One region of the Vreelandella sp. 2A-K22 genome, then DNA from elsewhere that is predicted to be linked to it. Evidence: predicted binding sites of a transcription regulator. Region 1 holds the regulator's gene; each other region holds the start of a gene.
The links. The regulator PhoB, encoded in region 1, activates phosphate uptake and scavenging genes when phosphate is short. The targets are predictions, from matches to a motif close to TGTCATANNNNTGTCANA.

Region 1 (7,873 bases):
GGGAATCCATCGGTTGCTCGTCAGCGGTAATACCTTGGTTTTCGTCAATCGCCGAATTTTCATCGGTTTGTGCAAAAGCTAATGGGCTTGCCATCAGACCAAAAGATACACCTAAAATGCCAGCTTTCTTGAGAAAATCCTTGGACGTCATATCCTACCTCCGATCGCTGTTTAGTACCGCTTAATGAAGAAAGAAAGGCTTACTGAGAAGCCAGCAATTCCTGCGGTCATCTTCCTTCAATCTGTACTCTGCAGAAGGCATGCCAAAAAACTTAAGCATATAAATAAAAACAACAAAATCAGTCTCTTAATTAAAAATAAGTTATGCCAAAAAGGCATCGACTGAGTCACGACACAACGCTTTAAGCTGTGTAAAAATGGCACATGGGTAAAGCTTTACCAACCTTGCATGCCAATATTGCACATTGCTACAAATATTATGCGATGGGATGACTTGCTAAATTAAACAAGACGCGAGGGGGGGAAGGCGCAGCGAAACAACGCACCCTTGCCGGGAAGGGACTCAATTTGTAGTTGCGCATCGTGGCGCAACAGCACGTGCTTAACGATCGCCAAGCCTAAACCTGTGCCGCCAGTCGCAGTGCTGCGCCCCTTATCAACACGGTAAAAGCGTTCTGTTAGTCGGGGAATATGAACGGGATCAATCCCTTCACCGTTATCTTCCACATCGATATAGCCGCCACCAGTAGCACTAGCTTTCCAGCGCAGGGTGATTTGGCTGCCAGCAGGCGTGTAGCGAACCGCATTAAAGGCAAGGTTAGAGACGGCGCTGCGAATCTCCTGTTCACTGCCTAACAGTCGGGCATCGCTCTCAAGGGCGACGGTGATGGTATGACGTTGATGCGATAGGGCCAGCGCATCATCACAAACGCTTTGCAGTAAAGGCTCGAGTGACAGTGGATGATGATCTTGGCCGCCCTGGTCAATTTCCAAACGCGAGAGCAGCAATAAATCGTTGACCAGATTCTGCATCCGCTGGGTCTGTTCCTGCATTTGCTGAATACTACGTCCCAAGCGCGGCGGAAGCTGGTCGGAGATATCACTGTAGGTTTCCAAATAGCCGGAGAGAACGGTCAGCGGCGTACGTAACTCATGGGAAACGTTGGCGACAAAGTCGCGCCGCATCTGCTCAAGACGATGCAAGCGGGTGATATCGCGAGCCATCACTAAGCGTTCGTCGTCACCGTAGAGGGTAATTTGATACTGCAGGATTCGCCGTTCATCAATCGGTGAGGTGAGCGTTAACGGCTCACTGTAGTTACGCGAATTAAAATAGCTGATAAAGCCCGGGTCGCGCAGCAGGTTGGTAATGTGTTGACCACGATCATGGGCGGTTTGTAGCCCCAGCATGGCGGTGGCGGCGCTGTTCCACCACTCCAAATCACCGTGGCGATCAAGCATGACCACGCTATCACGCATTGCTTCAGACGACTCTTGAATACGTGCCAAAGTAGCCCGCAGACGGCTTTGGGTGATGCGCTGACTTTTTTGATAGCGGTATAAACGATCGAATAGCTCGCCCCACATCCCGCGAGCGGCAGGCGGTTCATCGTTAGGGTGGAGGGTGAGCCACAAATAGAGTTCGCGTAACTGTCGTAAGTGGTAAAACAAGCATCCCGCAAGCCCTGCTGCAAGCCCCAGCCCAGCCGAGCCCAACAGCCAGCCCAAGCAAGTGCCCAGCGTGGCCAGCCACGCTATTCGCCACAGCTCACGACTCCATAAACGCACATTTACACCCGTGCAGAGAAACGGTAACCGGTACCCCGAACCGTTTGGATCAGGTTTTGATGCACGTCGCCCAGCGCTTTACGCAAGCGGCGGATATGCACATCGACCGTGCGCTCTTCAACGTAAACATTGCCGCCCCACACTTGGTCAAGCAGCTGGCTACGTGTGTAAGCGCGCTCTTGGTGAGTCATAAAAAACTGCAGCAAACGGTACTCGGTGGGGCCCATTTCCAGCGCTTTGCCGTGGGCACTTACCCGGTGGCTCACCGGATCAAGCAGCAGGCCGTTAATCTCAATCGGGTCTTCAACGCCACGTGGCGTCGCACGGCGCAGCACCGCTTTTAGCCGTGCCACCAATTCCCGGGGTGAAAAAGGCTTGGTGATATAGTCATCGGCACCGGCTTCAAGCCCTTGAATTTTATTATCCTCTTCGCCTTTCGCGGTGAGCATAATAATCGGGATTTCAGCGGTGGTTTCTTCACGCTTTAGGCGTCTCGCCAGCTCAATACCGCTAGTGCCGGGCATCATCCAGTCCAGCAGCAGTAAATCGGGTTGGTGGTCGACCACCATGGCATGGGCATCCTGGGCGTTATCCGCTTCGAGCACGCGATAGTCAGCCATTTCCAGCGCTACCGCGATCATCTCGCGAATCGACGCCTCATCATCGACAATCAGAACGGTCTTGGCGGTCATACCAGAGCCTCACGGTGTTCAAAGAAACTAGTTCAAAGAAAAACAGTTCAAAGATAAACAGATCAATGACATGTCAGTGACGATAACACCATGACTTGATGACAATTACATGACAATCGCCTCGATCAGCCAGCCGCAGGCCACCAACTTAGCGCGATACCGGCAAAAATCAGCAGTCCCGACCAGTGATTATTGAGAAACGCCTGGAAGCAGGCATCCCGCTCCTGGTCGCGAATTAAGCGCTGCTGATGCAGAAAAGTCGCTGCCATTGCCGCTAGCCCTAACCAGAAGAAACCACCTAAACCAACCCACCAGCCTACCCAAGCCAGCAACCCCAGGGTGGCTAGCTGGAGTAAGCCGATAATCAAACGATCCGCATTTCCAAACAGCACGGCCGTCGATTTAATGCCAATTTTTAAATCGTCGTCGCGATCGACCATGGCGTACTGGGTATCGTAGGCCACTGTCCAGCACACATTAGCGCAGAATAGCAGCCATGCTTCCAGCGGCACGTGGCCGAGCACGGCGCCAAAAGCCATCGGAATTGCCCAGGAAAAAGCCGCGCCCAGCACCACCTGAGGAAAGTGGGTATAGCGCTTCATAAACGGATAAATAATCGCCAGCAGCACCCCGCCCAGCGAGAGCAGCACCGTAAACCAGTTGGTCAGTAATACCAGAATAAACGCAGCGGCCACCAGGGCGATAAACAGCAGTTGAGCTTCGGTTTCGCTGATACGGCCCGTCGCTAGCGGACGTTGTTTTGTGCGTTTCACATGCCCATCGAAGTGGCGATCCGCATAGTCATTGACCACGCAGCCCGCAGCGCGCATCACATAAACGCCGGCCACAAAAATCAGCAGCACATTTCGCCCTGGTACACCTTCCGCAGCCACCCATAATGCCCACAGCGTCGGCCACATCAAAAGCCATGTGCCTATCGGCCGATTCAAGCGCATCAGCTGTAAAAAATCTGCCACGCGAGCCCATCCCTTCGGCCGCAACAGTGAACGATCCATGCTTACCTCACGAAGAATAAGATGCAGGCGCTAGCCTAGCGCGAAGGCAGGCCAAGATCATCCGCCATCGCCGTCAAAAAATACTCTTGCACTAATAACGACAGACTGCCGTGCTTACAGCCGTGATAAAAAACAGAGCGCCTTCCCCAGGCACAGCCTTCCTGTATGCCGTTGACGCTAGCAAACTGGGGGGAATGCGTCGTTACTTCCAATGGCCCACGCACTAAACCCGGCTGGCGAAATAGCCAACTACCTAGCGAGCGCTCGCCCAGGCACTCTAGCCGTTGGCCCTTTACCTGTGAGAGCGGGGCGACCGAGCGCGCCACCACCCATGGCGTTCCATCTAAGCACAGCGCCACTTCCCGCAGCCAGGCGTAACGCTTGGCACCAATGCCCAGCGCCTGAGCCTCATCCTGGCGCGGCCAACCAACCCCCTGGCGCAACAGTCGTACTCGAAACGGCTTCTCGCCACCTGCGACCATTAAGTGGGCGGTTAACGAGTCGGTGGAGGCAACCCACTGCCACCAGGAAGCACTCATCGCCGGGCGCGCCGCATCAATCGGGCGCCAGCGGGAAAATAGAGGAGTTTGCCGAAAAGCAGCAGCCGTCACCGAGTTCTCCAGGGCAATTAACGGGTTGGCTAGTGTAACATGAGCACTGAAAGGCTTTTGTTTCAGCGACTTTTTTAACGACTCGGTTTAGCGCTTCTTTTTTCGCAACCTTATTTAGCAACTTTTTTGGTGTCTGCATGCCCGCCACCCAAACACAGAAAACCTCTTCGCACTCTGCGCTGGTGATTATTGGCACTGGAATGGCAGGGGTTGGCCTTGCCCGGGCGTTGCGCCGATTGGGCGACCAACGCTCAATCACGCTGGTGAGCGCCGACAGCGGCGATGATTACAGCAAGCCGTTGCTCTCCACCGGCTTCGCCAAGGGCCTGGTGCCCGAACAATTAGCCCAGCGCAGCGCTACTGACCTGGGCGAAGAGCTAAATGCCCAAATGGTTATCCACACCCAGGTAACCGCACTGGATGTGGATAACCAAACAATTCTGCTCGAAGGCGGCATGGTGCTCGGCTACGACACACTGGTACTGGCCACTGGCGCTGCACCACGGGTGCCCTTCAGCATTGAACCCAGCGTAGCCCCACGCTGCTTTACCATTAACGACCTGGATGACTACCGCCGCTTTCACACGGCGCTAAGCCAGGGCCCTGCACGGGTGGCGATTGTTGGCGCGGGGCTGGTCGGCTGTGAATTTGCCAACGACCTCCACGCTGGCGGCCATCGTGTCAGCCTCATTGCCCCAGAAGGAACCCTACTTCCTCGCTTGCTGCCACCGCCCTTAGGGAACGCCCTAGGCGATGCCTTTAGCGAAGCAGGTATCCATCTTCACCTTGCACGTTCGATTGATTCGATAGCGGCCGAAAGCGGCGAAGATATCGTATTACGTCTGGATAACGGCGACGCTGTCAGCGCTGATCTCGTGTTGATGGCAACCGGCCTTGTACCTCGCACAGCACTTGCCGAATCGGCTGGTTTAAACGTATCACCTGGCGGTATAGTCGTTGACCGCCAGTTGCGTACATCGCACCCCAATATCCACGCCCTAGGCGATGCAGCCTGCGTAGACGGTGTTAATGCCATGTACGTGCAGCCACTACAAGCCAGCGTTAAGGCGCTGGCGGCAACCCTTTCAGGCGCGCCCACTCCGGTTAGCTTCGGTGCTTGGCCGGTAGTGGTTAAAACGCCGCTGCTACCAGTGGTGGCCTACCCGCCAACGAACACGCCTGAGCACTGGCGAATTGAAGGCGAAGGCGGTGATATCAGTGCCTTGGCTGAAAATAAAGACGGTCGTTTGATTGGTTTTGCGTTGACAGGCGGCTGCGTGAGAAGGAAAGTGGAGCTTTCCAGAGCAGCACCTGCACTGCTAGGCTGATTTTCGTCGCGTTCACGACTAGGCTAGAGAAGCTAACCTAATCGGCTACGCACCCAACAACATGCATTTGTTTGATGTTTGATTTCTTTTAAAAAGGGGAGATTCCTTATGCGCAAACCTGAACTCGCTGCAGCCATCGCTGAAAGTGCCGACCTATCCAAAGATAAAGCTGGCCAAGTGCTGAACGTTATTCTGGATGAGATCACCAACAGCGTTGCTAAGGGCGAAGATGTCGCTTTGATTGGTTTTGGTACCTTCACGGTACGTGAGCGCGCAGCACGTACCGGCAAAAATCCGCAAACCGGTGCCCCGCTGCAGATTCCGGCCAGCAAAAACGTTGCCTTTAAGCCAGGCAAAGGACTTAAGGACGCCGTTTCTTAATGAAGCTCAAGCTGACGCTGTGGCTACTGGGCGTACTGCTCAAACGTGCCCTGCGCCGCAAGCCGCGCTTTCGTGAACAGTTAGAACGCATGCGCGGCCTGGACTGGGGGATTGCCACGGAAGATCTAAGTATTGCCCGCCACTACCGGATGACACCGAAAAGTATCAGTACCGGCAAAGGGCTGCCTGTGGACTTAGATCTTGAGCTACGCTTCCGTGATCAGAATACCGCCTTGAAAGTGCTCAAAAAGCCAACACAGCAGGCCTTTCTCGACGGCATGATAAACGGCGACGTGCGCTTAGTGGGTGATTCCGCCGATATGAATAAGCTGCAAAAACTACTCAAGTATTTGTAGCGGTTTACGATTGGCATAGGGTAACGGCTTAGATTAAATAAATTTAGGCTGAACTAGGTAGAGGTATAAAAGCTATCGATGGACATACCTCATCAACGCCTCGTTTACTTTCGCGTTACCCTTGAGTCTGGCTCCGTGCGCCGCGCAGCGGCGCGCTTGGATATTGCTCCCTCGGCGGTAAGCCGGCAAATTGCTTTGCTGGAAGAAGCCTTGGGAGCGACGCTTATGGAGCGTCAGCGCGACGGCATTTCGCCTACTCCGGTAGGCGAAATGCTGCTTGAGTACTGCGAGCGCCGCGGCGCCCTTGATGAAGGGTTTATTGCGTCACTTGAATCGTACCAACGCATGGAAACCGGCAAGATATCGCTTACCGTCGGAGAAGGGTTTGTCAGTGACCTAGTAGCATCCCCACTGCATGAATTTACCCAACGCTATGCGGGCATTCAGCTCGATATCCATACCGCAGGCACCTCGGGCATTATTGACGCCATTGTCGGCGATCACAGTCATATCGGCTTGATGTTCCATGAGCGTACCCATCCCCAGCTGCGTTTCTGGTCATCTACTCCTCAGCCACTCATGGCTATTCTATCGCCCAACCACCCCTTAACCAGCCAAACGTCACCGCTCACGCTTACCCAGCTTAGCGACCAGCCCATGGCCATGTGGGACACCACTCATGGGGTACGTCAAATGGTCGACCAAGCATTCCAGCAATCACGCATAGCCCCGCGCATGGCGATGAATACCAACTCAATGGTGATTCTGGCGCAGTATGTGCGTAGCGGCATGGGCATTACCCTACTACCCGCCTTTGCCGTCGCCCACGATTTAGAGCTCGGTACGTTAGTGGCGCGCCCGGTCGATAATCCGCTTTTTCAGCGCTCCCAGGCCCACATGGTCACGCGGGTAGGTCGCCAACAGCCCAAGGCCAGTATTCTGCTGCTACGCCACCTGCAGCGCTGGATGCAGGCGTTTCGCGCTCCAGGCTCGGCGCTAAGCGATCAACCAACACCGCTGCCGTAACCAAACGCCACGCTGGCTTCGGGGGCGGTTTCCACCCAGACGCTTTGCGGCACCGTGTATTCGCGCAGGCCATCCAAGCCGCTGGAGCGACCGAAGCCGCTATCGCCAAAGCCACCAAACGGTGACATCACGCTGATCGCCTTGTAGCTATTGATCCACACCGTGCCAGCTCGCAACTGACCGGCTACGCGATGCGCCCGCGCTACGTCCTGGCTCCAAACGGCGCCAGCCAAGCCAAAGCGGGTCTCGTTGGCGAGCTGAATGGCCTGATTTTCATTGTCAAAGGCCATGGCCACCAGCACCGGACCGAACACTTCTTGTTGAGCAATCTCCATATCCGGCGTGACATCGACCAGCACGGTAGGGGCGATAAAGTAGCCCTGAGCCTCGGCAGGTAATCCCTCTGGCCGTTTACCGCCCGTTAACAACGTTGCGCCAGCGGCTACCGCCGCGTCGATCATGCGTGTGACCTGCTCAAATTGGCGGTGATTCTGCAAAGGCCCCATGCGGGTCGCTTCATCGTTAGGCAGGCCCACCGAAATCTGTTCCGCCGCCCGCGCCAAACGGCTGGTGACTTGCTCAAACACCGGGCGCTCGATCAACAGCCGCGAGCCCGCCACACAGCTCTGGCCGGCGGCGGCAAAAATGGCCGCCTGGGCACCCGCGACAGCTTCATCCAGCTTGGCATCGGCAAACACAATATTGGCGGATTTG
Region 2 (7,873 bases), on a different contig from region 1:
CAATGTACGCCTGCAGTTTATCGGTGGTTTTCATTACGCCCGAGCACTCGATCACGATATCGCAGTTCGACCAATCGCTATCGGCAATTGCTTTATTAGCGCTAAAGACGACAGTTTTTCCATCGAGAACGATAGCGTCATCGGTTGCCAAGATACCCTTCCCTGGTGTCCAGCGCCCGTGAACTGAATCAAACTCCAGCAGGTGGGCAAAGGTTGCCGCATCGCCGCCCGGGTCGTTAATGCGTGTTATTGCTACCGCGCCAGCGTCTACCTGCCCCCACAAACTGCGCAATGCCAAACGCCCAATCCGCCCAAAGCCGTTAATGCCAATACGTAGTGCCATGAGTGCCTCCTAAGCTAACGGTTACACAATCTATTAAGAGAAAGCATAACGGCTATATACGTTAAAACATATATAAACACTTAAAAAAACGCCTACTAACAAACAGGCCCACCACCGTGTAGTAGGCCTGCGTAGTAAGTATTAATTAGCAAGCATTAATTAACCATAACGACCCGAGATATAGTCCTCGGTCTTCTTCTGTGCCGGGGTTGAGAACATCACTTTGGTGTCGTTGTACTCAATGATTTCCCCCAGGTGGAAGAACGCCGTGTAGTCCGCCACCCGCGCCGCCTGCTGCATATTATGCGTCACGGTAATGATGGTGAATTTCTCTTTCAGCTTGTCCATCAGGTCTTCGATGGTGGCGGTGGAAATAGGATCAAGCGCTGAGGTTGGCTCATCCATCAAAATCACATCAGGCTGAACCGCAATAGCGCGGGCAATACACAACCGCTGTTGCTGACCACCGGACAGAGAGGTGCCTGGCTCATGCAGCTTGTCTTTCACCTCATTCCACAACCCAGCGTCACGCAGCGCTTTTTCAACCAATTCTTCCTGCTCGGCTTTACGGCTGACCAAGTCGTGCATGCGTGGTGCGTAAGCGATATTTTCAAAGATCGACTTAGGAAACGGATTAGGCTTTTGGAAAACCATGCCCACCCGGCGACGGAGCGCCACTTCATCCATTTTAGGTGCGTTAACGTCCAACCCGTCCATCTCGACCAGGCCTTCGGTGCGTACGCTAGGAATCAGGTCGTTCATACGATTCAAACAGCGTAAGAACGTCGACTTACCACACCCCGAAGGGCCAATCAGCGCCGTCACATTTTTCTGAAAAAGATCAATATTTAGATTCTTCAGCGCTTGGTTTTTGCCATACCACAGATTCAAATCGCGAACCCGGAAACTCAGGTCGTGGCACGCAGCTTCATTTCGTGTATAGGGTTGCCCAACCGCAGGTGTCTGCTGGCCGTTCATTACAGTTGCATGGCTATTCATAGAAATGTCCTCTAAAACGCACTGGCCTACCAGCGACGCTCAAATTTCTTACGCATCACAACGGCAAAAGCGTTGAGTGAGATGAGTATGGTGAGTAGCACCAAAATACCGCCAGCAGTTTTTTCCACAAACGCCTGCTCAGGTTCACCAGCCCAGGTGAATATTTGCGCAGGCATCACTGTTGCCGCGTTGGTAAAGGAAACGCCCACATCGGGGATAAAGGCCACCATCCCTACAATAATCAGCGGCGCCGTTTCACCCATCGCTTGCGCCAGGCCGATAATAGAACCTGTCATAATACCCGGCATTGCTAAGGGTAGAACGTGATCCCGCACTACCTGCCAGCGTGAACAGCCCACCCCAAAGCCTGCGTGACGGATGGATTCAGGCACGCTACGCAGTGCGGTACGTGTCGAAATAATGATCACTGGCAGCGTCATCAATGCCAGCGTCATACCGCCCACTAATGGAGACGACCGCGGCACCCCGAAAAAGTTAATAAAGATCGCAAGACCCAGCAGACCAAATAGAATCGACGGGATCGCCGCTAGGTTATTGATGTTAATTTCAATAATCTGGGTTAAGCGGTTATCCGGCGCAAACTCTTCAAGATAAATAGCTGTCATCACGCCGATCGGGAAAGATATCGCCAGGGTGACGATCATGGTCATAATGGTGCCGACCACTGCCGATAAAATGCCCGCGTTCTCGGCAATTTTTGAATCACCCGAACCAAAGAAAGTGGTATTAAAGCGTAGATCCACCTGTCCAGATTCGACTCGGGCATCAAGGGCTTCCTGCTCCTCGTCACTCAAGCGATGCCGGTGTCCCTTCAAGTATTGATCGACATCACTATTCGCTAATACCCACTCCGCTTTACTGGTGCCGATCATGTCAGGATTGTTGCGCAACTCTAATGGAATTGTACGCACCGCCGTACGGCTAATTAACGGCAACAGCTCTTCATCAAACGCCCGCCGCCCATCGGTTTCGGCTTCTTGTGTGTAGCTAATCTCGGTTTGTATATAGGCCTGCTGGAAAGCGGGTAGACCTTTACTCAGCATATCGGCAAAAAACAGCACCAGAAAAAGGCCCGCGAGACCTAACGATCCCATGGTTATCCATTTAAGGCGGGTAGACTTTCGGTGACGCCGCTTAAGCTGCTGGCTGATTTCGTCAAAAGAGTGGCTCATCGAAACAGTTCCTCGGCGTTACAGGTTATTCACGCGGTATTTTTCACGGAAACGACGGATCATCAATACTGACACCAAGTTGAGTGCGAGTGTGATCACGAAGAGCACGAGTCCAAGGGCAAAAGCTGATAATGTTTCGGCACTTTCAAACTCTTGGTCGCCGGTGAGCGCCGCCACGATACGCACAGTCACCGTGGTCATATCTTCCAGCGGATTAGCGGTTAAATTAGGCCGCATACCCGCCGCCATAACCACGATCATGGTTTCACCCATGGCACGAGACATACCCAAGAGCGACGCTGAGATAATCCCCGGCATGGCAGCGGGCACTACCACATCACGAATCGTTTCCCCTTTGGTCATACCGAGTGCCAGCGACCCCTGGCGCATGCTATCGGGCACCGAATTGATCACATCATCAGATAGCGATGAGATAAACGGAATGATCATAATGCCCATCACAATGCCGGGTGCCAGCGCATTGTTATAAGACGCATCGAGCCCCAGAAAACCGGCAATATTGACAATGATCGGCGCCACGGTGATGGCGGCAAAAAAGCCATAAACGACGGTAGGAATACCTGCCAATACTTCTAACACCGGCTTGGCGACGGTACGCACTTTGCGCGGTGCAAATTCAGACATATAAATCGCTGAAAGCAAACCGATAGGCACCGCCACCAGCATAGCGATGGCGGTAATCATAAAGGTGCCAGCAAACAGCGGTACCGAGCCAAACTCAGCACCGCTACCATCACCGCGACCCGCGGATGCTAAAAAGCTCGCGCCTGGATTCCAAGTGGTGCCGGTGATGAACTCCCAGAAGCTGTGCATTTGGAAAAAGCGCAGCGCCTCGGAAATAATCGAAATTAAAATACCAAAGGTCGTCAAAATGGAGATTAACGCTGCCCCAGCCAGGGTCATGCGAATGACCCGCTCAATGGCTTGACGGGCATGAAAATCGGGTTTTACTTGATTAAGACTCACCAGTAGCCCGATGGCTGCTATCACTAAGCTCGCCGCCAGCAGATAAAGCGTAGGAATGTCGGCGCCCATTAGAAGCAAAACGAAAGCGCCCAAGGCACTCACTACCACGGCTGGCCCGGCGGTGGAGAGTACTGTAAACCAAGCGTATTGGTCAGGCTGGGCGAACATCGCCGTACCCGCGCTACGTAACCGAGTGGCTTTTGAACGGCCAGCAAAAAAAGCCAGCAGCCCCAGCAGCAATAATGCACTGCAAAAAATCAGAAGAAGCTGGTTGGTCTGCATCGCATCTCTCTCACGTGGTCACCGGTTAAGAAACCTATCAACAATAACGGGTCGGCAGCTTGCGCTGCCGACCACTTTTAATCTGACCTACCAACTTACTTAAGAACGTCTGCTGTCATTGAAGTGCGATCTGCAACAGCCTGGCGCCACTCTTCGCGCTCTCCTTCTGGCAGAACGATCAAGCCGATATCACGCAAGTAGCCATCATCGCCAATCATCATTTCGCTCATAAACATATCGACGTAATCGTACATCGGCGGGACGTCTTCAGCGTGCTGGTTCTTCACGTAGAACCACAGTGAACGCGCGATAGGATAGTCACCGGAGCTGATCGCCTCAGCCTCAGGATCGACGCCATCAATGCTGGCGGCGCTGATCGTGTCAGTATTCTCTTCAAGGAAAGAGTAGCCGAAGATACCAAAGGCACCGGTGTCTTCTGAAAGGCGCTGAACGATCAGGTTGTCGTTTTCACCGGCATCGATGTAAACACCGTCAGAACGAATATCGGTGTAGCCTTCATCGCCGTAAACATCCATACCCTCAGACGCAGATTCCATTACCAGCTCTTCAAAAGCATCGCGGGTACCCGAAGTTGTCGGCGGCCCATAAATGGAGATTTCACGGTCTGGCAGCGAAGAATCGATCTCGCTCCAGTTGGTGTAGGGGTTTTCAACTAACTCGCCATCAACCGGCACCATGGCAGCTACCGCCATGAAGATCTGTTCGCGGGTTAAAGCAATGTCATCGTTTTCGCTTGATTGACCCAATACGATGCCGTCAGAACCGATTTTAGCCTCGGTGATATCGGTAACGCCGTTCTCTTCACAACGCTCAAACTCAGACACTTTCATGCGACGAGAAGCGTTAGTAATGTCGGGTGTGCCTTCACCAACACCATTACAGAACAGACGCAAACCGCCGCCCGAACCAGTCGATTCAATAACAGGCGTCGGGTTACCAGTAGTCGCACCGAACTCTTCCGTTACGTAGCTGGCAAACGGGTAAACGGTACTGGAACCAACGATTCGGATTTGATCACGGGCTTGAGCAACACCGGCAACGCTCATTACAGCAGCCGCGATAACGGTGGTTTTGAGAATACGGTTCATGCGAAATACTCCTGTTCATGTAGGGATCTGGCCTTCGCAAGGCATACCTTGCACTGGTTCCATGACAACTTCATGACAGCGAGCAAAACGTAGAAAATTTTTCGTTACATAGAGGCAACCCGACCTTACATCACCACAAAAGTCCTAGCGCCGCGAGGGTGCATAACGTCAGCGAGGCACCTTGCAGCATGCGTCGGTCTAAACGGTGGGCTACGGTATCTGCCAAGGCGTTACCTATTAATACTGCAGGTAGGAAGGTAAGCGCGACCTGGAAATGCCAAAGCTGAATCTGGTCAGCCAAGGCAAGGGTGATTAAGGTCAATAGAGAGGTCAAAATGAAAAAGGCGGCTAGATTGCCGCGCACACGATCAGTGGGTAAGCCGTGCATCAGCAGCACGATGGGTGGGCCACCAATAGCCGCAACGGTGCCAAAAATGCCAGAGAGCACCCCAGCGCCAAACAGCGTTATTCGGTTTACCGGCAACTGAAAGCGGCACAAGGTGACGAGTACCGCAAACAGGACGATGACCGCAATCAGCTTTTCTAACACAAACATGGGGGCGGCGAGTAGCAGCCAAATACCCAGCGCATTGCCGGGAAGGCGCCCCACTAGCGCCATGCCAATGGAATCCAGGCGCACCTCGTGCCAGTAATGACGCACCATCATCAGGGAGACGGTAAATCCGAACAGTACCAGAGTGACCGGCACCAGACGAGGCTCTAGCATCAACAGTAGCGGTGCGCCAATAATGGCCAAACCAAAGCCGGTAGCGCGCTGCACAAAAGCACCCATTAACAGTACGGCGGAGCAAGCTAACCAAGTGCTCATCGGCATATTGACCCAAGCCAGCATGCTATCCATGCAACTTACCCATTCAAACTATCCATATGCTCTATCCATACGCCCTATCCATTTGAAAACTATTCATCCGCAGCAGGTGCTTTAGTCAGTTTGCGCACACCGATATTGCCTAGCAACGCAGCGCCCAGCATGGTGAGTACCATGGGCCAAAGATGCTCTACCTCGAACAGCCCTACCATCACTCCCGCGAGGGCGCCGCAGGTAAACTGGATCCCGCCCAGTAGCGCCGTTGCCGTGGCGCTGATATGGCCAAAATGGTCCAGTAACGACGAGATCGCGTTGGGTGTAATCAGCCCGATCATACCGGTAAACAGCATAATCAACGGCACCACGATCACTAGCGACGCGATGTCCAGGGCGGTCACCGCTACCAACCCAAGCGCGGCCACCAGCTGTATAAGCAACCCTAAACGCAAATTCTGCTGAGGAGTGCGCTTGCGGAGCAGATGAATATTGACCCGATTAGAGAGCGCAATAACGACCACGTTGACCCCAAACACTAGCGGATAAGTGCCGGGCGAGAGGCCAAAATAGTCAAGATAAAGAAACGGCGAAGCGGTCACAAAGGCAAACAGGCCCGCAAAGGAAGCCGCTACCGCACAGATATAGCCCATGCCTTCACGATGCTTAAGCACGCTGGCGTAGTTGCGTATTACTTGCCGTGGTGAAGCTGCAGGCAGCGACATATCGCGGGTTTCAGGTAACCGCGTTCCTAGCAGCCAGAGCAAAAAGCCTGCGTAAACGGCTAAGAACACAAAAATCAGCCACCAGCCGGCCACGTGCAGTAGCAAACTGCCCACTGCAGGCGCCACCAGCGGCGCCAGCATCATAATCATTGCCATGGTGGACATCACTTTGGCGGCCTCACGCCCGCTAAAGCAGTCGCGCACAATCGCCGCCGAGTTGACCACGCAGGCCCCGCCTCCCAGCGCTTGAATAAACCGCCAAGCCAGCAGCGTGGGCAAACTGTTCGCCATCGTAATAGCAAGACTTGCCAGCATAAACACCACCAATCCGCCCAACAGCACAGGCTTTCTACCCATCCGATCCGAAAGCGGCCCAAAGCATAGCTGGCCCAATGCAAAGCCGAACAAGAATACGCTGATGGAGAGTTCAGTACGGTGAATACTGGCGCCAATGCTTTCAGCAATGATACCCATGGCAGGCAAATAAGCGTCGATAGCAAAGGGTGCCAGCGCCGTATTGGCGGCAACCAACAGTGCTACCCGGCGAGGATTAAGATCCATGGGTCTCCTTAAGGCGATAATGTGCGCACTGGAATAGATAGGCCGCTAATCATAGCTGATTTTAAGGCCTTTGTCGGGATTGGAGACTATCGGTAGATAGCCCTTGGAAGAGGCCAGGGGCTTATCAAGGAGAGGGGAGCTTAGTGGTGCGTAGTGGCGTCTTGCGACTCAAGCATGTCAACCAGTGGCTGAAACTGCTCACGGTTATGCTCGTTCATATGCATTAAAATACGGTGGGCTTCCAGGATGCGATCGCGCAGTCCCTCTTCGTCTGCCGGCTCTTGGGGCAGCTCTTCAAGCTCATTGTTGAGCGTACTCGTCTGTTGTAGCGGTGCTTCCATCAGCGTGAAGAAACGCGCAAAGCCCATCACGTCCAACATCTGCCGTACATCAGGATTATCGACAATAATCGTAGGCGGCTGCTCCAGGCGCCCTTTCACCGCCATCGCGACCTTGGCCAAAAAACCAAGCGCCGTCGAATCGACATTGGTGGCTTCACGCAGGTCAATCAATACGGCACGCAACCCCGGCGTCTCGGCAAGACGCTGGGCTTGAGTATCCAGCGTGGCGCAGAGCGTCAAACGCACATCACCACACAGTTTTAGAATAAAAACACCAGAATCGAACGCCGCTTTAATGCGGCCCTCTTCAATCAGCATGACCAAATCCGCTCACCATCATGATTGTTAGATCATCGGGTAAAGCATCGCGCTCTTGGTTGGCATCAAACTCTGCATCCCCTTCGGCAAGGAGTGCATTCGTTTCTGCTAGCCGGTCGCGCAACTGCTCAAGCGTTACACTCTCGCTTACTAATTGCTCAAGCTCCTTGAGCCGCGTGTCGAGCGTTTTAC
Region 3 (7,873 bases), on a different contig from region 1:
CTTGGCTGCCGAGTTCATCCAGCAATTGCCGCCACTCGCGACGCTCAACGCGGCCTTCCTGGCGTTCCGCGTAAAGTTGCAGCACTAGCGAGCCTTCGGCATCGAAGGCTTCAATGCTGGTCACGCCGCCGTCTCGGTTGGGCTTGCTGACTTGCCATACTTGGTCAATCGCAGTGTCATCAAGGTGCAGGGTGAACTGCTCGCCAAATAGATTCAGCCAGCCGTGGGCGCGTTGAGGGGTGGGCAATGTGCCGGTGCGGATCTGCACGCAGCCGGGGCTAGCGACAAACAGCATCAACGGCAGCGCGCGAAGGCTGGCGTGCTGAAGCACCGTTTCCAGGGCATTGACGGGCAGCGTTTGGGTATAGCGTCCCTCCATTAACTGGTTGGCCTCAATACGCTCCAGATGATGGCGCTGGAGGAGGGCAAAGAACTGGTGCACATCGCGCATCGCGCCCCACTCGCTAGCGAGGGTCGGCGCTTCGGGCAGTGGGCGCTTCAAGCGAGGCATGCTCTGGGTAAACGCTGGCGTATCCCGAGTGCCCAAGGCCGCTAAGGCACCCCAGGGACGCGGCAGTGGGTTCTCCAGGGCAAAGCATTTGTGAACGGCGCAGCCATGTTGATTGAATATCTGCAGGCTCCAGCGCCACTGCGCCTCTTGAGTACTGGTGGCAGGCATAGAATCACGAATCAGGCAGGCCCAGTGCCAGCTCGTATAGAGCAAGCGTAGATCCAGGCCACCTGGGTCGAGTAACAGGCCTGTTTGTGGCCCGCCGCTAAGTTCAGGGTAGTCGCCGGTTTGCTCTAGCACGGCCAGCCGGGAACGGGTCAACGCTTTAACCCGCCCCAGTTGGGGCAGGTAGGCGGCGATATCGCTGGGCGAGAGCGGCAGCGTCCATACGTCGCGCCCTAAACGAGCGGCCTGCAGCTCGCCTTCACTGATCGATAAGCGTTCGGCAATCTCAATCGCAGGTAGCCGCGGCTGCGCGGCGCGCGCCGCGTCAAAGGCTTCGATAATCGCGATCTGTTGGGATGTAATCATGACGCACCTCTATCGGGTTGACTGCGTGGATTTACCACTGCCAGTTGAGGGTGGCGAACAGGCTGCGCCCATCGCCCAGGCTGCCGTCGGGGCGGTACCACACCTTGTCGCCAATATTGGCAAGGCGCAGCGAGGTATCCACGGCCGGGGTGATTTGCCAAGCGAGATGCACATCGTGCAACCCATAGCCGGGCAGGCGCTCGTCATCGCCCTGCTTATCGAAAGATTGGGCAAAACGCGCTTGCCAGCCCAGGCGGATATCGCTGTTATACAGAACCACCTCGCTTCCCAGGGTGGCTTCCAACGGTGTTTGACTGCCTAGGGGCTCGCCAGAATCGCGGTCTTTACCGGAGACTTCCGAAAGACCCACAAAGCTTGTAAGAAGCGGGAAGGCGCTGGGCTGCCAGGTCACCCGGGCGTCATAGCCCCATAGCTGGGCGCGCTGAACGTTCACTGCCTGGGTGGTGCCCGCCATGATGTCGACGTGAGTGTCGATAAAATCGTCGGCGCGAGTATCGAAGTAGCTGGCACGAACCTGCCAGTCGCCCTGATGCCAGACCACGCCGCTTTCCCAGGTGTGGCTAGATTCAGGCGAGAGACTAGGGTTGGGAATCCAGTAATTGTCCGGTGTGCAGAAGGCTGGCCCGGCGCAGAAACCGGCAAAGTGGCGCTCGTTGGCGTAAAGCTCGGATAGGCTAGGAGCGCGGAAGGCCTCAGCGTAGCCCGAAAACAGCATCAAGGCGTCATCGGGCCGCCAGGCAAGACGAAAGCGCGGTGACACTTGGTCGTGGACGCTATCGGATTCATTTTGGCCGCTGGCGTCGTAACGGTCGTAGCGGGCTCCCAGGCCAATATCAAACTGCCCGGCGCCGCCATCGGCTAAATAGCGCCCAGCGGTAAGAGTAGTGTCGAGATAGGCTGACTGGGTATCGATATCGGCTTTAGGAAAGCCATTCGCTTCGCCATCTGGCCGTTGGCGGGCCTGCTCCAATTCGGCGCCGAACACCAGCGTTTGCGAAAGCCAGCCGTGATCCATGGTGTGGAAGCCGTCGCTCTGAAGACCGGCCCGCTCTAGGGTACGGTTGGCCTGGGGCTCGTCGATATCCTGCTGGCTAAAGGTAAGCTGCGAGGTGACTTCGGTGGCAGCGCTGGGCTGCCAGCGGTGGCCCAACTGGACGTTGTTGCTTTCCACATCGCGATCGCGCAGCGGATTGCTGGCATCGGTTGAAAGCTGCTGTGGGTTGGCGGGCTGGGTGGCGCGTTCGTCGTAGTGCTGCCAGCTGATAAATAGCCGCTGGTCGTCGCTTGTCTCCCAACCGCCTTTTAGCAGCAGGCTATTGAGGGAGGCATCCTCTTCGGCTTCATCGCCCCCCGCGCGGCGAATATCGCCGGATTCACTGCGGCCGATTGAAAACAGGCCATCCACCTGGCCGTTGGCGGTATTGCGGCGGCCGAAGCCAGTCAGGCTCCCCCGCATTTCGTCGCTGGCCGTCGCACCGCCTACGGAAAGGCGTACGCCGCTATTTTCGCCGGGGGCAAGCAGGTCGTTGGCATTCACACTGGTGAAGCTGACGACACCGCCCATGGCATTGCTGCCGTACAAGCTGGAGAGCGCACCGCGCGCTATCTGTACTTCTTGAATCAAGCCAGGGTCGAGAAAGAAGTTACCGATGTGGCCGGTGGAGATATCCTGACGAACGCCATCCAAACGTACCAGCACACCTTTGCTGCCAAAACCGCGCATACTTAAGGTTTGGCCATTTCGGCGCCCTTGGCCAGCCACATGCAGGCCGGGTTGGCGGCTAAGCACGTCTTCAACCCGGCTGGCGGTGGCCAGCACAGCATCATCACGATCAATAATATCGATAATCAGCGGTGCCCGTGAAAGGTCCGTAGGCGCTCGGGTGCCGGTGAGCGTCACTGGGTTAAGCTCGGCGTCGTCTGCTTGGGCGGTTAACAGTGGAAGCAGCGTTAAAAAGAGGCCACCAAAAGCGCGTGTGTGGTTCATAAGCCAGAGATTTCCAACAGGGATAAGTGGAAGAGGTCGCTGGCTGGGTGCGATGGGCTACCTGGCTGGCTTTGCTGTATAAGTCTTTAAATTAATCAGGGGCTGAAATATTAAGAGCTTTAGGCGTTAAGAATTAACTTGCCGCTTTTAGTACGGCGCAACACATAGCGGCGCTGTTCATGGTGGATAACCAACTGGTCTGAGTTGCCAAGTAATTCTTTGCTATTCACCTCGTGGGCCACCTCGCGGGTCGTCGAGGCCGACGTATCTCCCTGGCCAGTGCCCTTAGCGGGTAACTGCATGAGAGAGTAACTCCTATGTTAATGATAACTATTAGCGTTAATTTAGCAGAGTTGCAGGCATTCCTCAACAGGTCCTAACATTCGACCTTTCTTCATCTAAATGCAGGCGCTCCGTCATCGTGCTGTCATTAAGCTTCTTTAGTGTCTCCTAACGTTCAATCGTTGACCTACAAACGATCAGGGGAGACCAAAATGAGTAAAGAGATCGAAGATCATCGCCTGTTTAACCACAGCGGCAACCAACCTTTCGCGGAAGTATTGGCGCGTCATGTATCCCGGCGTGATGTGATGCGCGGTGGTTTGAGCATGGCGGCTGCCTCGATGCTTAGTTTTGGTGGCGCTGCTCAAGCGCTTGCCTCAAGCAGCAGCCAAAAAACACCCCTGACACTGGCGTTTGAGGCGGTTCAAGGATCACGCACCGATGCCGTGGTGGTGCCGGAAGGTTATGTGGCCCAAGTCTTGGTGCCGTGGGGCACTCCGCTGAACCAAAATGTTACCTGGCAGCCTGAACAGCCGATGACCGCTGAGCGTCAGGCGGAGAGTGTGGGCATGCACCATGACGGCATGGCCGGTTTTGCCCTGGATACCGACAACGCCTCGCGCCGTTTTGTGCTGGCGCTCAACAATGAGTATATCGACCAAGCCGCGCTATGGGCGCCGCAAGGAGGCCCCACTAATGCGGATGAGGGCCAGCGGCCAGCAGCTGAGTCGCGCACTGAGATCAACGCTCACGGTGTCACCCTTGTTGAGGTCGAAAAGAACGCCAGCGGCCAATGGGCGCATGTGCCGGGTTCGCGTTATAACCGTCGCCTCACCAGTGCGACGGTGATGGAACTTTCCGGGCCAGTGGCGGGCAGTGACTACGTCAAAACGCGCTTTTCGCCTGAGGGTACCCAAACCCGTGGTACCAACAATAACTGTGGTAACGGGGTAACGCCCTGGGGCACCTATATTGCCTGTGAAGAGAACTGGCCCAATGTGTTCGTTAATCATGGCGAACGCTTCCAGGACGACGCGCGGATTGGTATTCCCACCGCTAAAAGCCGCTATGGTTGGGATACTTCGGCGGGAGACGCCTCTGAACAGAATGACGAATTTGCTCGCTTCGACATTACCCCGCGCGGCGAGCGTGCTGAAGATGATTATCGCAACGAAGCACGCACGTTCGGCTACCAGGTGGAGGTCGACCCCTATAGTGATGCATTGGCGGTTAAGCGTACGGCACTTGGCCGTTTCCGCCATGAAGGGTGTTGGTTAGGCAAGCTGGAAGCCGGTCAGCCAGTGGTTTACTACTCGGGGCACGATTCCCGCAACGAGTACGTATATAAATATGTTTCTGATGCTGCCTGGGATCCCGCCGATGCCAACCGTCCAGGTGAAGAGTACGATCGTCTTGCTATTGGCAACAAATATTTGGATAACGGCACCCTCTATGTGGCTCGTTTCCATGCCGATGGCAGCGGTGAGTGGCTACCGCTAACGCCTAGTGCTCAAACGCGCGATGGTCGCACGCTGGCGGCGGCGTTGGGGCTAGCCGACGACGATGCGGCAGGTATCATCATCAACACCTGTGATGCAGCGGATTTGTTGGGTGCCACGCCAATGGACCGCCCTGAGTGGGCTTCCGTCGATCCTGCCTCCGGCGAGGTGTATCTCACCCTAACCAATAACACTCAGCGTACCGCTGAAGAGACAACCCCAACTTACACTAATGACGGTGAGCATCTGGAACAAGTAGGTGTTGGTTACGATTTAGCGCCCACCAATGCCGCCAACCCTCGCGCCAATAACGAAGCAGGGCATATTATTCGCTGGCGCGAAAGCCGGTTGCCCAATGCCTTTACTTGGGAGGTGTTTGTGTTTGGCGCGGCCGCTGACGATGCGGATAATCACTCGGGCCTGACAGAAATGAATCAGTTCGCCAGCCCCGATGGGCTCTGGTTCGACGAGCGAGAGGACGGTCAGGGTATCCTCTGGATCCAAACCGATAACGGTTATGATGGAGTAACCGAGTACACCAACGACCAACTGCTTGCCGTGGTACCTAACGGGCTCGACGATATTCAAGGCACCGGCCCGGTGATTAACAGCAGCAACCAGCAACAGCTTAAGCGCTTTGCGGTAGGGCCGAACGGCTGCGAAGTGACGGGTATTTTTGCCACACCGGATAAAACAGCGCTGTTTATTAACATCCAGCATCCTGGTAACTGGCCCGCTGATGGTAGCGAGCTAGTGCAAGACGCCACTGTTGCAGCCAGCGGCCAAGTACGCCCTCGGGCGTCGACCGTTGTCATTCAGAAACGCGATGGCGGGCCGATAGGGGTTTAAAATCACGCGCTGAGGCAAAGCGCTGCCGCGATAAGACGCCACTATATTAAAGCTTCGAACCTCTCTTAGGTTCGAAGCTTTTTTATTCTAGTGATGAGCCTGACGCGTTTTCTGCCGAGTTTCTAACGCGTGAATGGCATCGACCTTCAATGGGAGCTGGTTGGCCCAGAGAATATCTTCGCGGCTATGACCAATATCCCGCAGTAATTGGTCGTCGTGGGCCAGTAGCGGCAGTATATGGCGGCGGAAAAGCCAACGCCGCCGGTAACGCCACCAGGCCATATCGAGCGCACGAATTAGCCGCATCGGCGGCATGGCAGGCATGTAAAAATGTAGTGCTGGTGGCTTGGGCGGCGGCGCCAATTGGCGAGCTTTTTCCCAGGCGTTATGGGCATGTTGGGCTGGGCATTCACACTTCATCGCGCACCTCCTTTTATTCACAACAGCTGTACAGTAAGCGGCGCCTGGGCACCGACTGAACCGATGTGACCTGTGATTAATAAGTGGAGGGTCGCGACCTCTGGTTATCAGCTTGGCGCTTTACCTTGGATCAATCAAACGAAAAGAACTACACTGTGAGTTAAGTTTTTCTGAAAGGTGGGTGTAATGAATCAACTCTCTAGCATAGCTCCCAGCCGGGCCGTCTTGCCGCTACTGGATAGCGAGGTGCTGCGCACCTTTGTGACCATTGCCGAAAGCGGCAGCTTCACCCGCGCCGCCCAGCAGCTATTTCGCACCCCTTCCGCGCTGAGTATGCAGATCAAACGCCTGGAAGAGATCCTCGGCCAGACGCTGTTTGTCCGCGAGGCGCGGCACGTACGCCTGACTGCTGAGGGGGAAGTGCTGCTGGGTTATGGGCGGCGGCTACTGAAACTCAATGCAGAAGCCGTGACCCAGTTTTTAGCCCCTACCATAGAGGGGCGTGTAGGGCTGGGGATAACGGATGACGTGGTAGGGCGTATTTTACCCACGGTACTCGCCCAGTTTGCTCGCTCGCACCCGGCGGTGCAGGTTGATGTCGAGGTGGGACGCAGCAAAGACCTGCTCGCCAGGTTGGACGAGGGCGAGCTTGATCTTGCCTTGGTGATGGCTGGAGGGCCTGGTCAGGCGACGCGGGGAGAGATCGTCCACAGCGAACCGCTAGTGTGGGCGGGCCGTGAGGATGGCGTTGCCGTGCAGCGAACGCCACTGCCTGTGACCCTGGCCCAGCAGGGGTGTGCGTGGCGCAGAATTACCCTTAATGCCCTTGATCAAGCGGGGATTGCTTACCGAATCGCTTACTCCTGCGACCACTGTGCCGGGCAGGAAGCGGCCATGCTGGCCGATCTGGCCGTGACGGCTTTTCCAAAAAGCTTGATTCGACCACCGCTCAAGCGTCTCCACAACGAGTCACTGCCACCGCTAGGGGATTATCAAGTAGCGCTGGTGAAGCGTGCAGGCAGTGGTGATGCCAGCGAGGTATTGGCTGAGCGGGTGGTGGAGGCGTTTCGTGAGGGGTGAGTGGTAATGAATTATCATTAGCTTTTGAGCGGTAATGATTTTTTAGCGTGATGGTGCTAAAGATTACATGACCACACTCTTGCTTAGTGAGGCCATGTAATGGGGTAACGAAAGTGGTTAGGCAACCTGACTTTCAAACTCGCTAGGAATCAAGAAGCCGCGCAGGATTTTTTCCATTCGCTGCCGTGCGTCAGCATGCTCAAGGTCAAGAAAGTGCCCTGCATTGGGCACGACTTCGAACTCGCATTTCGGCATATAGTCGTCGACGGTCAGGATGTCTTCTGGTGTTGTGTACTCATCCAGTTTGCCATTCACGAACAGCGTCGGTATCTCAATATTACCCAGTAGCTGCTCGTAGTCGGTGTCGTTCATGGAGAGTATTTGTTCAATATGAAAGCAGACCTGTTGAAGCTCTTGATCATCTAACCGTGAGAGATGCCGGTAATTAATATATTTTAGTAAGCGGGGTAAGTATTTGCCCACTTCTTCATTAAGCAGGTTAGCCGCGGTTTTAACATCGCCAATTTGAATATAATGGCGAGCACCATTGATATAGCGCAGCATGCCGTCGTTAAGCTGAGTTGAAAATGAGGCTAGCACTGCTCTTTTAATCGATGAGGGGGATTGCGCCAATGCCATCATGGCGGCATAGCCTCCCCAAGAAACGGAAAGTAACGACGTTGGTTGGTAACG
Region 4 (7,873 bases), on a different contig from region 1:
CACCTGCCCCCTACCCGTTCGCGCCCTGTTTACTGCCGATGAGGAAATTGGCTCGCCGGATGGGCGGGCGTTTATCGAAGCGGCTGCCCAGGGGGCACGCGCCGCCTTAAATGTCGAGCCAGGGCGGGTCAGCGGCAATGTGGTGACGGGCCGCAAAGGGGGCGCTGGTTTCTTAATCGAAGTCGCTGGCAAGGCCGCCCACTCGGGGGTTAGCCATGCCGATGGCGCCAGCGCGATAGAAACACTCGCTCGAAAAATCATCAAGCTGCATGCGATAACCGACTATGAGGCAGGCATCACCACCAATGTGGGCACCATCACCGGAGGCGTGTCACGCAATACCGTCGCGCCTTTCGCGTCGGCACAGTTGGACACTCGTTTTGTTACCACCGCCCAGCGTGATCAGCTGTATAAAGCCATTGAGGCGATTATCGCGGAACCCGACATTCCCGGCACTCTTGCGACCATAGAACAAACCTCTGAATTTTATCCTCTCGAAGCGCGTATGAGCAGCGCGCTGTTTGAGCTTTATCAGGTTCAGGCTAAGGCGATCGGGTTTGCTGTTGACGGCGAATTCACTGGCGGCTGTTCTGATGCGGGCTGGACGGCCAGCCTGGGCATTCCCACTCTGTGCGGTCTTGGCCCTGTCGGCGCAAAAATGCACACTGACGAAGAGTACTGTTTGCTGGACACACTGGTGCCGCGCACTCAGGCACTCGCTTCTACGTTATTGAATTTGCAAGATGTATCCTTTGCTTCGGCACGTTAAATTGGCAATGTAACTGCTAGCCAACTACCTTGAGTAAGCAACGCTGCTACAGCGTTTCCATGGATTCGGAAGGAGATCAACATGCGCTATTCAACTATACGTTTCTCAACAACGCTTACCGCTATTGCCGCCTCGCTGCTGCTCGCTACCTCAGCGGCACAAGCCAATGAAACGCTTGATGTCGAGATGCATAAAGTCAGCACCGAGGGTAATGAAGAGTCAATCGGTACCGTATCCCTTGAGCATACGGATCACGGCTTACTGCTGACACCTTCGCTGATGGATCTTGAGCCCGGTGTTTACGGTTTTCACGTCCACCAGAACGCCAGCTGCGACCCTGCCGAGAATGACAGCGGCGAAATGACCGCTGCGCTGTCAGCAGGTGGTCACTATGACCCCGAAGAAACCGGCACGCACCAAGGCCCCTATGGCGAAGGTCATTTAGGCGATCTGCCGGTGCTAACCGTTAATGAAGAGGGAGAAGCCAGTCTACCCGTTCTAGCCCCTCGCCTAAGCATGGAAGATATGCCGGGGCGCAGCCTGATGATTCATGAAGGTGGCGACACCTACAAAGATGAACCCCACCTGGGCGGCGGCGGCACCCGGATGGCCTGTGGCGTCGTTGAGTCTTAAGCTTTACCGTTGTTGTTAATCGACAAAATGGGCAGCCACTCGGCTGTCCATTTTTTTTGCTTACGGCCCACTAAAGTCTAACTGTGATTTTATAGTGGTTATCTGTACATTCAGCTCTGCTAAAGAAGTGCCTGCTTGCATGCTCTCCGGCATGCTCGCCCACCCCCCTCACTGCTCTAGGTACCTTAGATGATCACCTTTATCGTATCGATCCTGCTGCTGATAGCGGGCTACTTTACCTATGGGAAATTCGTTGAGCGTGTGTTTGTAACTGACCGCAAGCGTCAGACGCCCGCTTTCAGCATGCGCGACAACATCGACTATGTCCCGATGAACACTACGCGCAATTCACTCATTCAGTTATTAAACATTGCCGGTGTCGGCCCTATTTTTGGCCCGATTCTCGGCGCTCTGTATGGGCCAGTGGCGTTTGTGTGGATTGTGATTGGCTGTATCTTTGCCGGTGCTGTTCACGATTACCTGACCGGCATGATCTCGATCCGCAACCACGGCGCTCACCTGCCGCAACTGGCCGGCAAGTTCCTGGGTAAAGCGATGAAGCATGTGGTCAATGGTTTCGCGATTCTGCTGCTGCTTTTAGTCGGTACGGTATTCGTCACCTCGCCTGCGGCGCTGCTGGCCAATATGACCTCGCTGTCGTTAACGCTGATCATCGTCGCTATCTTTATTTATTACTTGATCGCCACCCTGCTGCCGATTGATAAGGTCATTGGCCGTATCTACCCCTATTTTGGCGCCCTGCTGCTGTTCAGCGCGGCGGGTATCGGTATCGGCTTGATCATCACGGGCGCTCCAATTCCTGAGCTCTCGTTCCAGAACATGCACCCTGACGCCGCACCGATTTTCCCGCTGCTGTTTTTAACCATCTCCTGCGGCGCGCTTTCAGGTTTTCATGCCACCCAAACGCCGATTATTTCGCGCACCACCCAAAACGAAACCAATGGTCGCAAAATTTTCTACGGCATGATGATCACCGAAGGCATTATCGCGATGGTCTGGGCGGCCGCCGCCATGAGCCTGTTCTACGGCGACCAGTCGCTTTCCGATGTGCTGGCGGCCGGTGGCCCTGCTGCGGTGGTAAGCGAAGTTTCTACCACCATGCTCGGCGCTATAGGCGGCACCCTGGCGGTACTCGGCGTTATTGTGCTGCCGATCACCTCTGGCGATACCGCTTTCCGCAGCGCGCGGATGATCATCGCCGACTACATTAAGATCGATCAAAAGCCGATTATGAAGCGCGTCATGGTCGCTCTACCGCTATTTGTGGTGTCTTACGCGTTAACGCACATGGACTTCACACTGCTGTGGCGCTACTTCTCCTGGGCGAACCAAACCACCGCCGTGATCGCGCTGTGGGTGGGTACTATGTACCTGGTGCTGTCGCGTAAGCCTCACTGGATTACCTCAATCCCAGCCACCTTTATGACCATGGCCACGTTTACCTACTTAGCCTACGCGCCGATCGGTTTTGGTCTACCGCTGCAGCTAAGCTATGTGGTGGCCGCGTTAGGTACGCTCCTTTGCATTGCGCTGTTTATGAAGCGTGTCCGTCGCCTAAGCCGGGCAACTTTTGCCGTTGATGAACCGGCGGTACCGAGCCAGTTTGTGGACAGCGGTGAGGCGATTGCAGCTAAAATTGCAGCTAAATAGTTAGGCGCTCCATAACGTTACCGCCACACTCTCTTCACAGGACGCTCTTCACAAGACACTCTCCACACAAGAGCCACGCCACAAAAAAGGGCACACATCAGCCACATAACCGTGTTTGATGCGCGCCCTCGCTTTTTCTCCTATCTCTTTTATCCTACCTTTTCTCCCCTACTCCTCATGTTTATCGCTTCCATGCTGCTGCGGTATAGACGAATACAGGCAGGGAACTACTCCAGCGGTATCGACCAGAAGTAGGTCTCGCCGGAACTATCGTCCACACCGTCGTTGTCGCTGACCAGCCAGGCGTTGCCATTATCGTTGACCGCCATTCCTTCAATCTTGTCCACCACAAAGCCGTTGTAGCTGGCTAGGTCGGGAATCAGGTCGCGTACTAGCTGTTTCTCGACCACCGGCAGCTCACCGCCCAGCGGGACGGGTTCCAGGCCGTCCAGTGCAATGCGGGTCACTTGCTTGACCTTCGCCTCGGCGCCGATCTGGTTGTCGCGCTCGATCAAATACAGCCAATCGCCATGGGCGGTGATTTCGGAGAGGCCAATCCAGCCCTGTTCCACGTTATCCAGCGGGTAATGAACAGCGCCCCACTCGCCACTGTCGATATCAAAACGCAGCAGCTTGGCCATGCCTTTGGGGTCATCCTGCCAGGGGCGCTGTACCGCCAGCCAGAGCTGATTATCAATCCGCGTAACGCCTTCCAGCCCCCACTTCAGCGCCTGCTGGGCGAGCACATCGGGTAACGCAATCTCATCGGTAATCGCGCCATCTGCATCGACATGATAGAGGGTATTGGCAAGGTCTTTAGCATTCCCTTCGGAAGCGATCCAGAAACCGCCTTCACCATCGGTGGTAATACCCTCCATATCGAGCCCCAGGGCTGACTCACCGTTGCGGGTTACATCAAGCGCTGCAGTAATCCGCGCAGGGGACGCAGAAGGGTCGATGGTAAAGATGCGCGGCTGGGCGCTGTAGAAGCTGTCGTTGACCGCGTAGAGCATGTCATCAGCGGCGACCAAACCGGAAAGTGCGCCCCAGCCGATCAGTTCATCAGCGCCCGCCGAGGTCAGGGTGGGATAGACCGCTGGCGCATCCTGGTATTGATAAATCATGACATGGGCGCGGGGGCCGCCGTCTTCGCCCAGATCCCCTTCATTGGCGGTGGCTAACAGGCCACGGCTGGGAATCGCCACGGCGCCTTCGGGAGACAGGCCCGAGGGCAGTAGCTGGGTGAGCTGCGGTTCGGCCAGGTTGCTAACGTCATAAACGCCCACCAGCGAGCCGCGCTCGGAAAGCAGGAAGACATAGGGCGTACCTTCGAACACCGCAAACTCCATCCCCTCCGGCTCGCTGCCTTTGGCATCCGAACGCTTATCGGGGTAGTGACCCGCTTCAATCACCGCGCGCTCGAATGAAGTACCTGACTCGTATACCACCTCGCCACGCTTGTTGAAGATCGTCCAGCCGCGCGCGCCGCCATCCATATCGCCTTCGTTGGCAATAGCGAAGTGGTCGTTGTCGATCCACTGCAAAGCGTCCGGCTCACGCAGGCGCTCGGCTTGCTGCTCGTTGAAAATCAGCGCACCGTCATCGCTGGCGTCAATGCCGTCCAGGTCGACAGTCCCGGCACTGAAATCCGCCACCACCTTTCCGGCGTAGTCGAGCACCACCAGGTGGTTGTTCTCCTGCACGGTGACGACGGTCTCACCCAGGGTATTGATATCGACAAACTCCGGCTCGGGATCCTCGGGGGCGATCTCGGCGAGCCCGGTTACGTCGGCGTAGAGCAGGCTGTCGCAGTTAACCAGCCCTTCCGCATTGATCTCCACCAGTGCCACGGAACCGCCGGGCATCTGCGGTACACGTCCATCACCCGCCTCTTCGTCGCGTTCGTTCTCAATGGCGACAGCGACAAAGCGCCCATCGGGGGCCGCAGCGGAAGCCACACTATCGGGCTGTCCGTCCAGCGGGCAGGAGGCGAGTATCTCGCCACTGGCTAAATCGACCGTACGCAGTTCCCCGGAAGGTTCGCTGTAGGAAGCCGATGTATTCACTCCGACATAGGCCATATTGCCGAGCACCGATACGGCCGTAGGCTCACCGTCCATAACGATATTACCCAGCGGTTGCGGATTAGCCGGGTCGCTGATATTGATGCGCCCGATCACGCCCAGCGGGCTATCGGTATACACCAGCGTCATGCCATCACCGGAGGCAGCAATGATTTCAGGCGCGGTCTCGCGTGTACGATCCTCGCCCTCGGCCATGTTATCGGGAACCGCGAAGCTGGCGATGCGGTTGAAATGCTTATCTGCCGCGCCTGCCGCTTGCGTGGCGGCCAGCACAGCAGCCAGCGCCAACAGGATTGGTCTGCGTTTGAGTATCATGATGGAGTTAATCCCTTGCTTAAGCTTAAGAAACGACTGATTAAGTTATTAAACTTGCTATACCCGATTAACTATCCAACACCATGGCGATGTCAGGCTTATGACACTCACAGGCTAAGTTAGCGCCGTTGGCTATCGGCACACCTCAACGCTAAACCCAGGCTGCCGCGAAGATGGGTAAGTAGTGAAGGAACGCATAGGGGAAAAGGGAAGCAGGAAAATCGATAGATAAAAGGAGACTTTAGAACGAAAGCAGCCAGTCAGTTAGCCCTGACTGGCTGCTTTTTAGCTAGTTTTGGTTGCTAGCTTACTTCTATACATACGCGACATACGCGCGATAGCGTTTTACTCGTCGCCTGCCATCTGCATTTGACGCTGCATATAATTCTGAATACCCACCTTGTCGATCAAACCAAGTTCCGTTTCGATGTGGTCGATATGGTCTTCTTCGTCGGCGAGCAGGTCACGCAGCATATCGCGAGTCACGTAATCTTTAACGCTTTCGCAATAGGTGATCGCTTCGATGTAGTCGTTGCGGCCGTCGTGCTCAATTTTTAGATCGCTTTCGAGCATCTCTTTGACGTTTTCGCCGATGTGCAGCTTGCCCAGGTCTTGCAGGTTGGGGATACCTTCGAGGAACAGGATACGCTCGATGATCTTGTCAGCGTGCTGCATCTCTTCGATGGACTCATCGTATTCCCATTTGGCGAGGGCTTTCAGACCCCAATCTTTATACATTTTGGCGTGCAAAAAGTACTGATTGATCGCAACCAGTTCGTTGCCGAGCGCCTTATTGAGATGCTCAATAACTTTCGTATCACCTTTCATGACGTCACCTTTCTACTGTAATGCTGATGTTTAATCTAGTTTAGACAATACGATCAAGCAGTTACGTTTGGAGAAGAGTATAGGCGCAAATAGCTATACCCCCAGCGTTTCTGAGAGTATAGATAAGATGACTAAAAGTTCAAGCAAATCAGTTATTTGCTAAAGATAACCCTAACAATAGTGATTCGCGTCACACGGCGTAGGCAAGGCCCATATCGGCTTCTTGACGTGCTTCCTGAACGGCATCGCGGGTAATTGATTTAGCGTAGCACGCGCACTTACCGCACTGCGTTGCGCAGCCGGTTGCTTCGCGTACTTCTCGCCAGCTGCGCGCTCCGTCGCTAACGTGCTGGCGAATCTGATGGTCGGTTACTCCCTTGCACACGCAAACGTACATGGCGACACCTCATAGAAATCATGAGATGAATGTAAATGATTCGCATACATCTTATCAAGTAGAAATTACTGCTCTTTGCTAGCCATTCGTCTTAGTAAGCAAGAGCCGCAAAATAACATACTGGCGTAAAAGCACTTTTTGCCCCATGCCAGCTGAAATTATTTTTTCGGCAAAACCACCGTTTGCGTGTTGGAAGCAATATCCGGCCAGCTACGCCGCTGTTTATCGAACAGCACCCATAAGTAGCCCAAACCAAACGCCAGCAGCGAGAACCACGCCACCGCGCAGCGGATGAGGCACTGCTTCAAGTTCAGTGAATACCCGTCTACCGTTTGCACACGTAATCGCCATGCCTGCATACCCAAGGTCATACCACCGCGCGACCAGGAGAAAACAAAAAACAGTGTGACAAAAAACACCAGCAAGAGCTGCAAACTCAAAACATCGCTGGCCGTGGTGCCAATCTCCTCGGGCTGCTGACCAAGCACATAGCGGAAAAACAGCATATGCACGACGGTCACCGCAATCCAAATCGCGGTGACCAAAAAGCCGTCATACAGCATGGCGCCCAGTCGTCGGCCAAGGCCGGCTGGCCATACGCTGTCCAACTGAGTAAAGCGTCGTGTTTGCATAGTTCTCTTCGTGGTTGCTGGCTGTTTCTGGACGATACGAGGCTGTGATGGCTAACTATTGCGGCATTAACCATTGCGACGTAGAAAATAGATCCCGACCCCGGCGCACGCCAGAGTCGGCACCAGTACGGCCCAGACGGGAGAAAAGCCAAATATCGTCGAGGCGGGCGCCAGTAGATCCTGAACGTACTTAAAGCTCAGCCCAGTGACAACGCCATAAAACACCCGAGTACCAGCGGCCACGGTGCGCAGCGGGCCAAATACAAAGGAGGCGGCAATCAGCACCAGCGACCCCATGGTGAGCGGCATCAGCATCTTCTGCCAAAAATACAGCAGTGCCTGATCATTCTGCAGGTTCTGCTCTTCAAGGAACTGGGCATAGGCCCAAAGCTCGCTGGGCGCCTGACTCTCAATATCGCGCAGCAGCCTCTCTAGCTGGGTGGGGGTGAAAGAGGTGTCCCAGCCCATGCTTGCCGTCTGCTCAGACTCAGTGTGATCGTCAAAAATACGCGTGGTAGCGACGTTTTCCAAACGCCAGGCATCG

Region 2: ACW17M_RS21095 (PstS family phosphate ABC transporter substrate-binding protein) is a predicted target of PhoB. The motif match lies at 4,974-4,991, and genes of this name have one in related genera.
Region 3: ACW17M_RS13320 (PhoX family protein) is a predicted target of PhoB. The motif match lies at 3,465-3,482, and genes of this name have one in related genera.
Region 4: ACW17M_RS17775 (esterase-like activity of phytase family protein) is a predicted target of PhoB. The motif match lies at 5,561-5,578, and genes of this name have one in related genera.

Annotation. Positions count from the first base shown of each region.
Region 1 covers NZ_JBSUGC010000001.1:145,585-153,457, reverse strand. The annotation lists gene ACW17M_RS00715 (hypothetical protein) at 1-151, opposite strand, end outside; gene phoR (phosphate regulon sensor histidine kinase PhoR) at 463-1,749, opposite strand; gene phoB (phosphate regulon transcriptional regulator PhoB) at 1,752-2,441, opposite strand; gene ubiA (4-hydroxybenzoate octaprenyltransferase) at 2,567-3,457, opposite strand; gene ACW17M_RS00695 (chorismate--pyruvate lyase family protein) at 3,493-4,068, opposite strand; gene ACW17M_RS00690 (NAD(P)/FAD-dependent oxidoreductase) at 4,206-5,396, shown strand; gene ACW17M_RS00685 (HU family DNA-binding protein) at 5,505-5,777, shown strand; gene ACW17M_RS00680 (hypothetical protein) at 5,777-6,133, shown strand; gene ACW17M_RS00675 (LysR family transcriptional regulator) at 6,212-7,159, shown strand; gene ACW17M_RS00670 (aldehyde dehydrogenase family protein) at 7,138-7,873, opposite strand, start outside.
Region 2 covers NZ_JBSUGC010000017.1:126,417-134,289, reverse strand. The annotation lists gene ACW17M_RS21115 (ArsJ-associated glyceraldehyde-3-phosphate dehydrogenase) at 1-343, opposite strand, end outside; gene pstB (phosphate ABC transporter ATP-binding protein PstB) at 503-1,342, opposite strand; gene pstA (phosphate ABC transporter permease PstA) at 1,369-2,535, opposite strand; gene pstC (phosphate ABC transporter permease subunit PstC) at 2,554-3,804, opposite strand; gene ACW17M_RS21095 (PstS family phosphate ABC transporter substrate-binding protein) at 3,900-4,913, opposite strand; gene ACW17M_RS21090 (sulfite exporter TauE/SafE family protein) at 5,044-5,775, opposite strand; gene ACW17M_RS21085 (multidrug effflux MFS transporter) at 5,835-7,022, opposite strand; gene ACW17M_RS21080 (STAS domain-containing protein) at 7,163-7,681, opposite strand; gene ACW17M_RS21075 (PP2C family protein-serine/threonine phosphatase) at 7,671-7,873, opposite strand, start outside.
Region 3 covers NZ_JBSUGC010000009.1:29,883-37,755, forward strand. The annotation lists gene ACW17M_RS13305 (ChuX/HutX family heme-like substrate-binding protein) at 1-1,042, opposite strand, end outside; gene ACW17M_RS13310 (TonB-dependent receptor domain-containing protein) at 1,074-3,050, opposite strand; gene hemP (hemin uptake protein HemP) at 3,170-3,352, opposite strand; gene ACW17M_RS13320 (PhoX family protein) at 3,545-5,680, shown strand; gene ACW17M_RS13325 (hypothetical protein) at 5,768-6,100, opposite strand; gene ACW17M_RS13330 (LysR substrate-binding domain-containing protein) at 6,287-7,180, shown strand; gene ACW17M_RS13335 (alpha/beta fold hydrolase) at 7,298-7,873, opposite strand, start outside.
Region 4 covers NZ_JBSUGC010000013.1:138,669-146,541, reverse strand. The annotation lists gene ACW17M_RS17790 (M20 family metallopeptidase) at 1-769, shown strand, start outside; gene sodC (superoxide dismutase [Cu-Zn] SodC) at 851-1,402, shown strand; gene ACW17M_RS17780 (carbon starvation CstA family protein) at 1,592-3,073, shown strand; gene ACW17M_RS17775 (esterase-like activity of phytase family protein) at 3,301-5,472, opposite strand; gene bfr (bacterioferritin) at 5,818-6,300, opposite strand; gene ACW17M_RS17765 ((2Fe-2S)-binding protein) at 6,491-6,697, opposite strand; gene ACW17M_RS17760 (RDD family protein) at 6,856-7,329, opposite strand; gene lptG (LPS export ABC transporter permease LptG) at 7,396-7,873, opposite strand, start outside.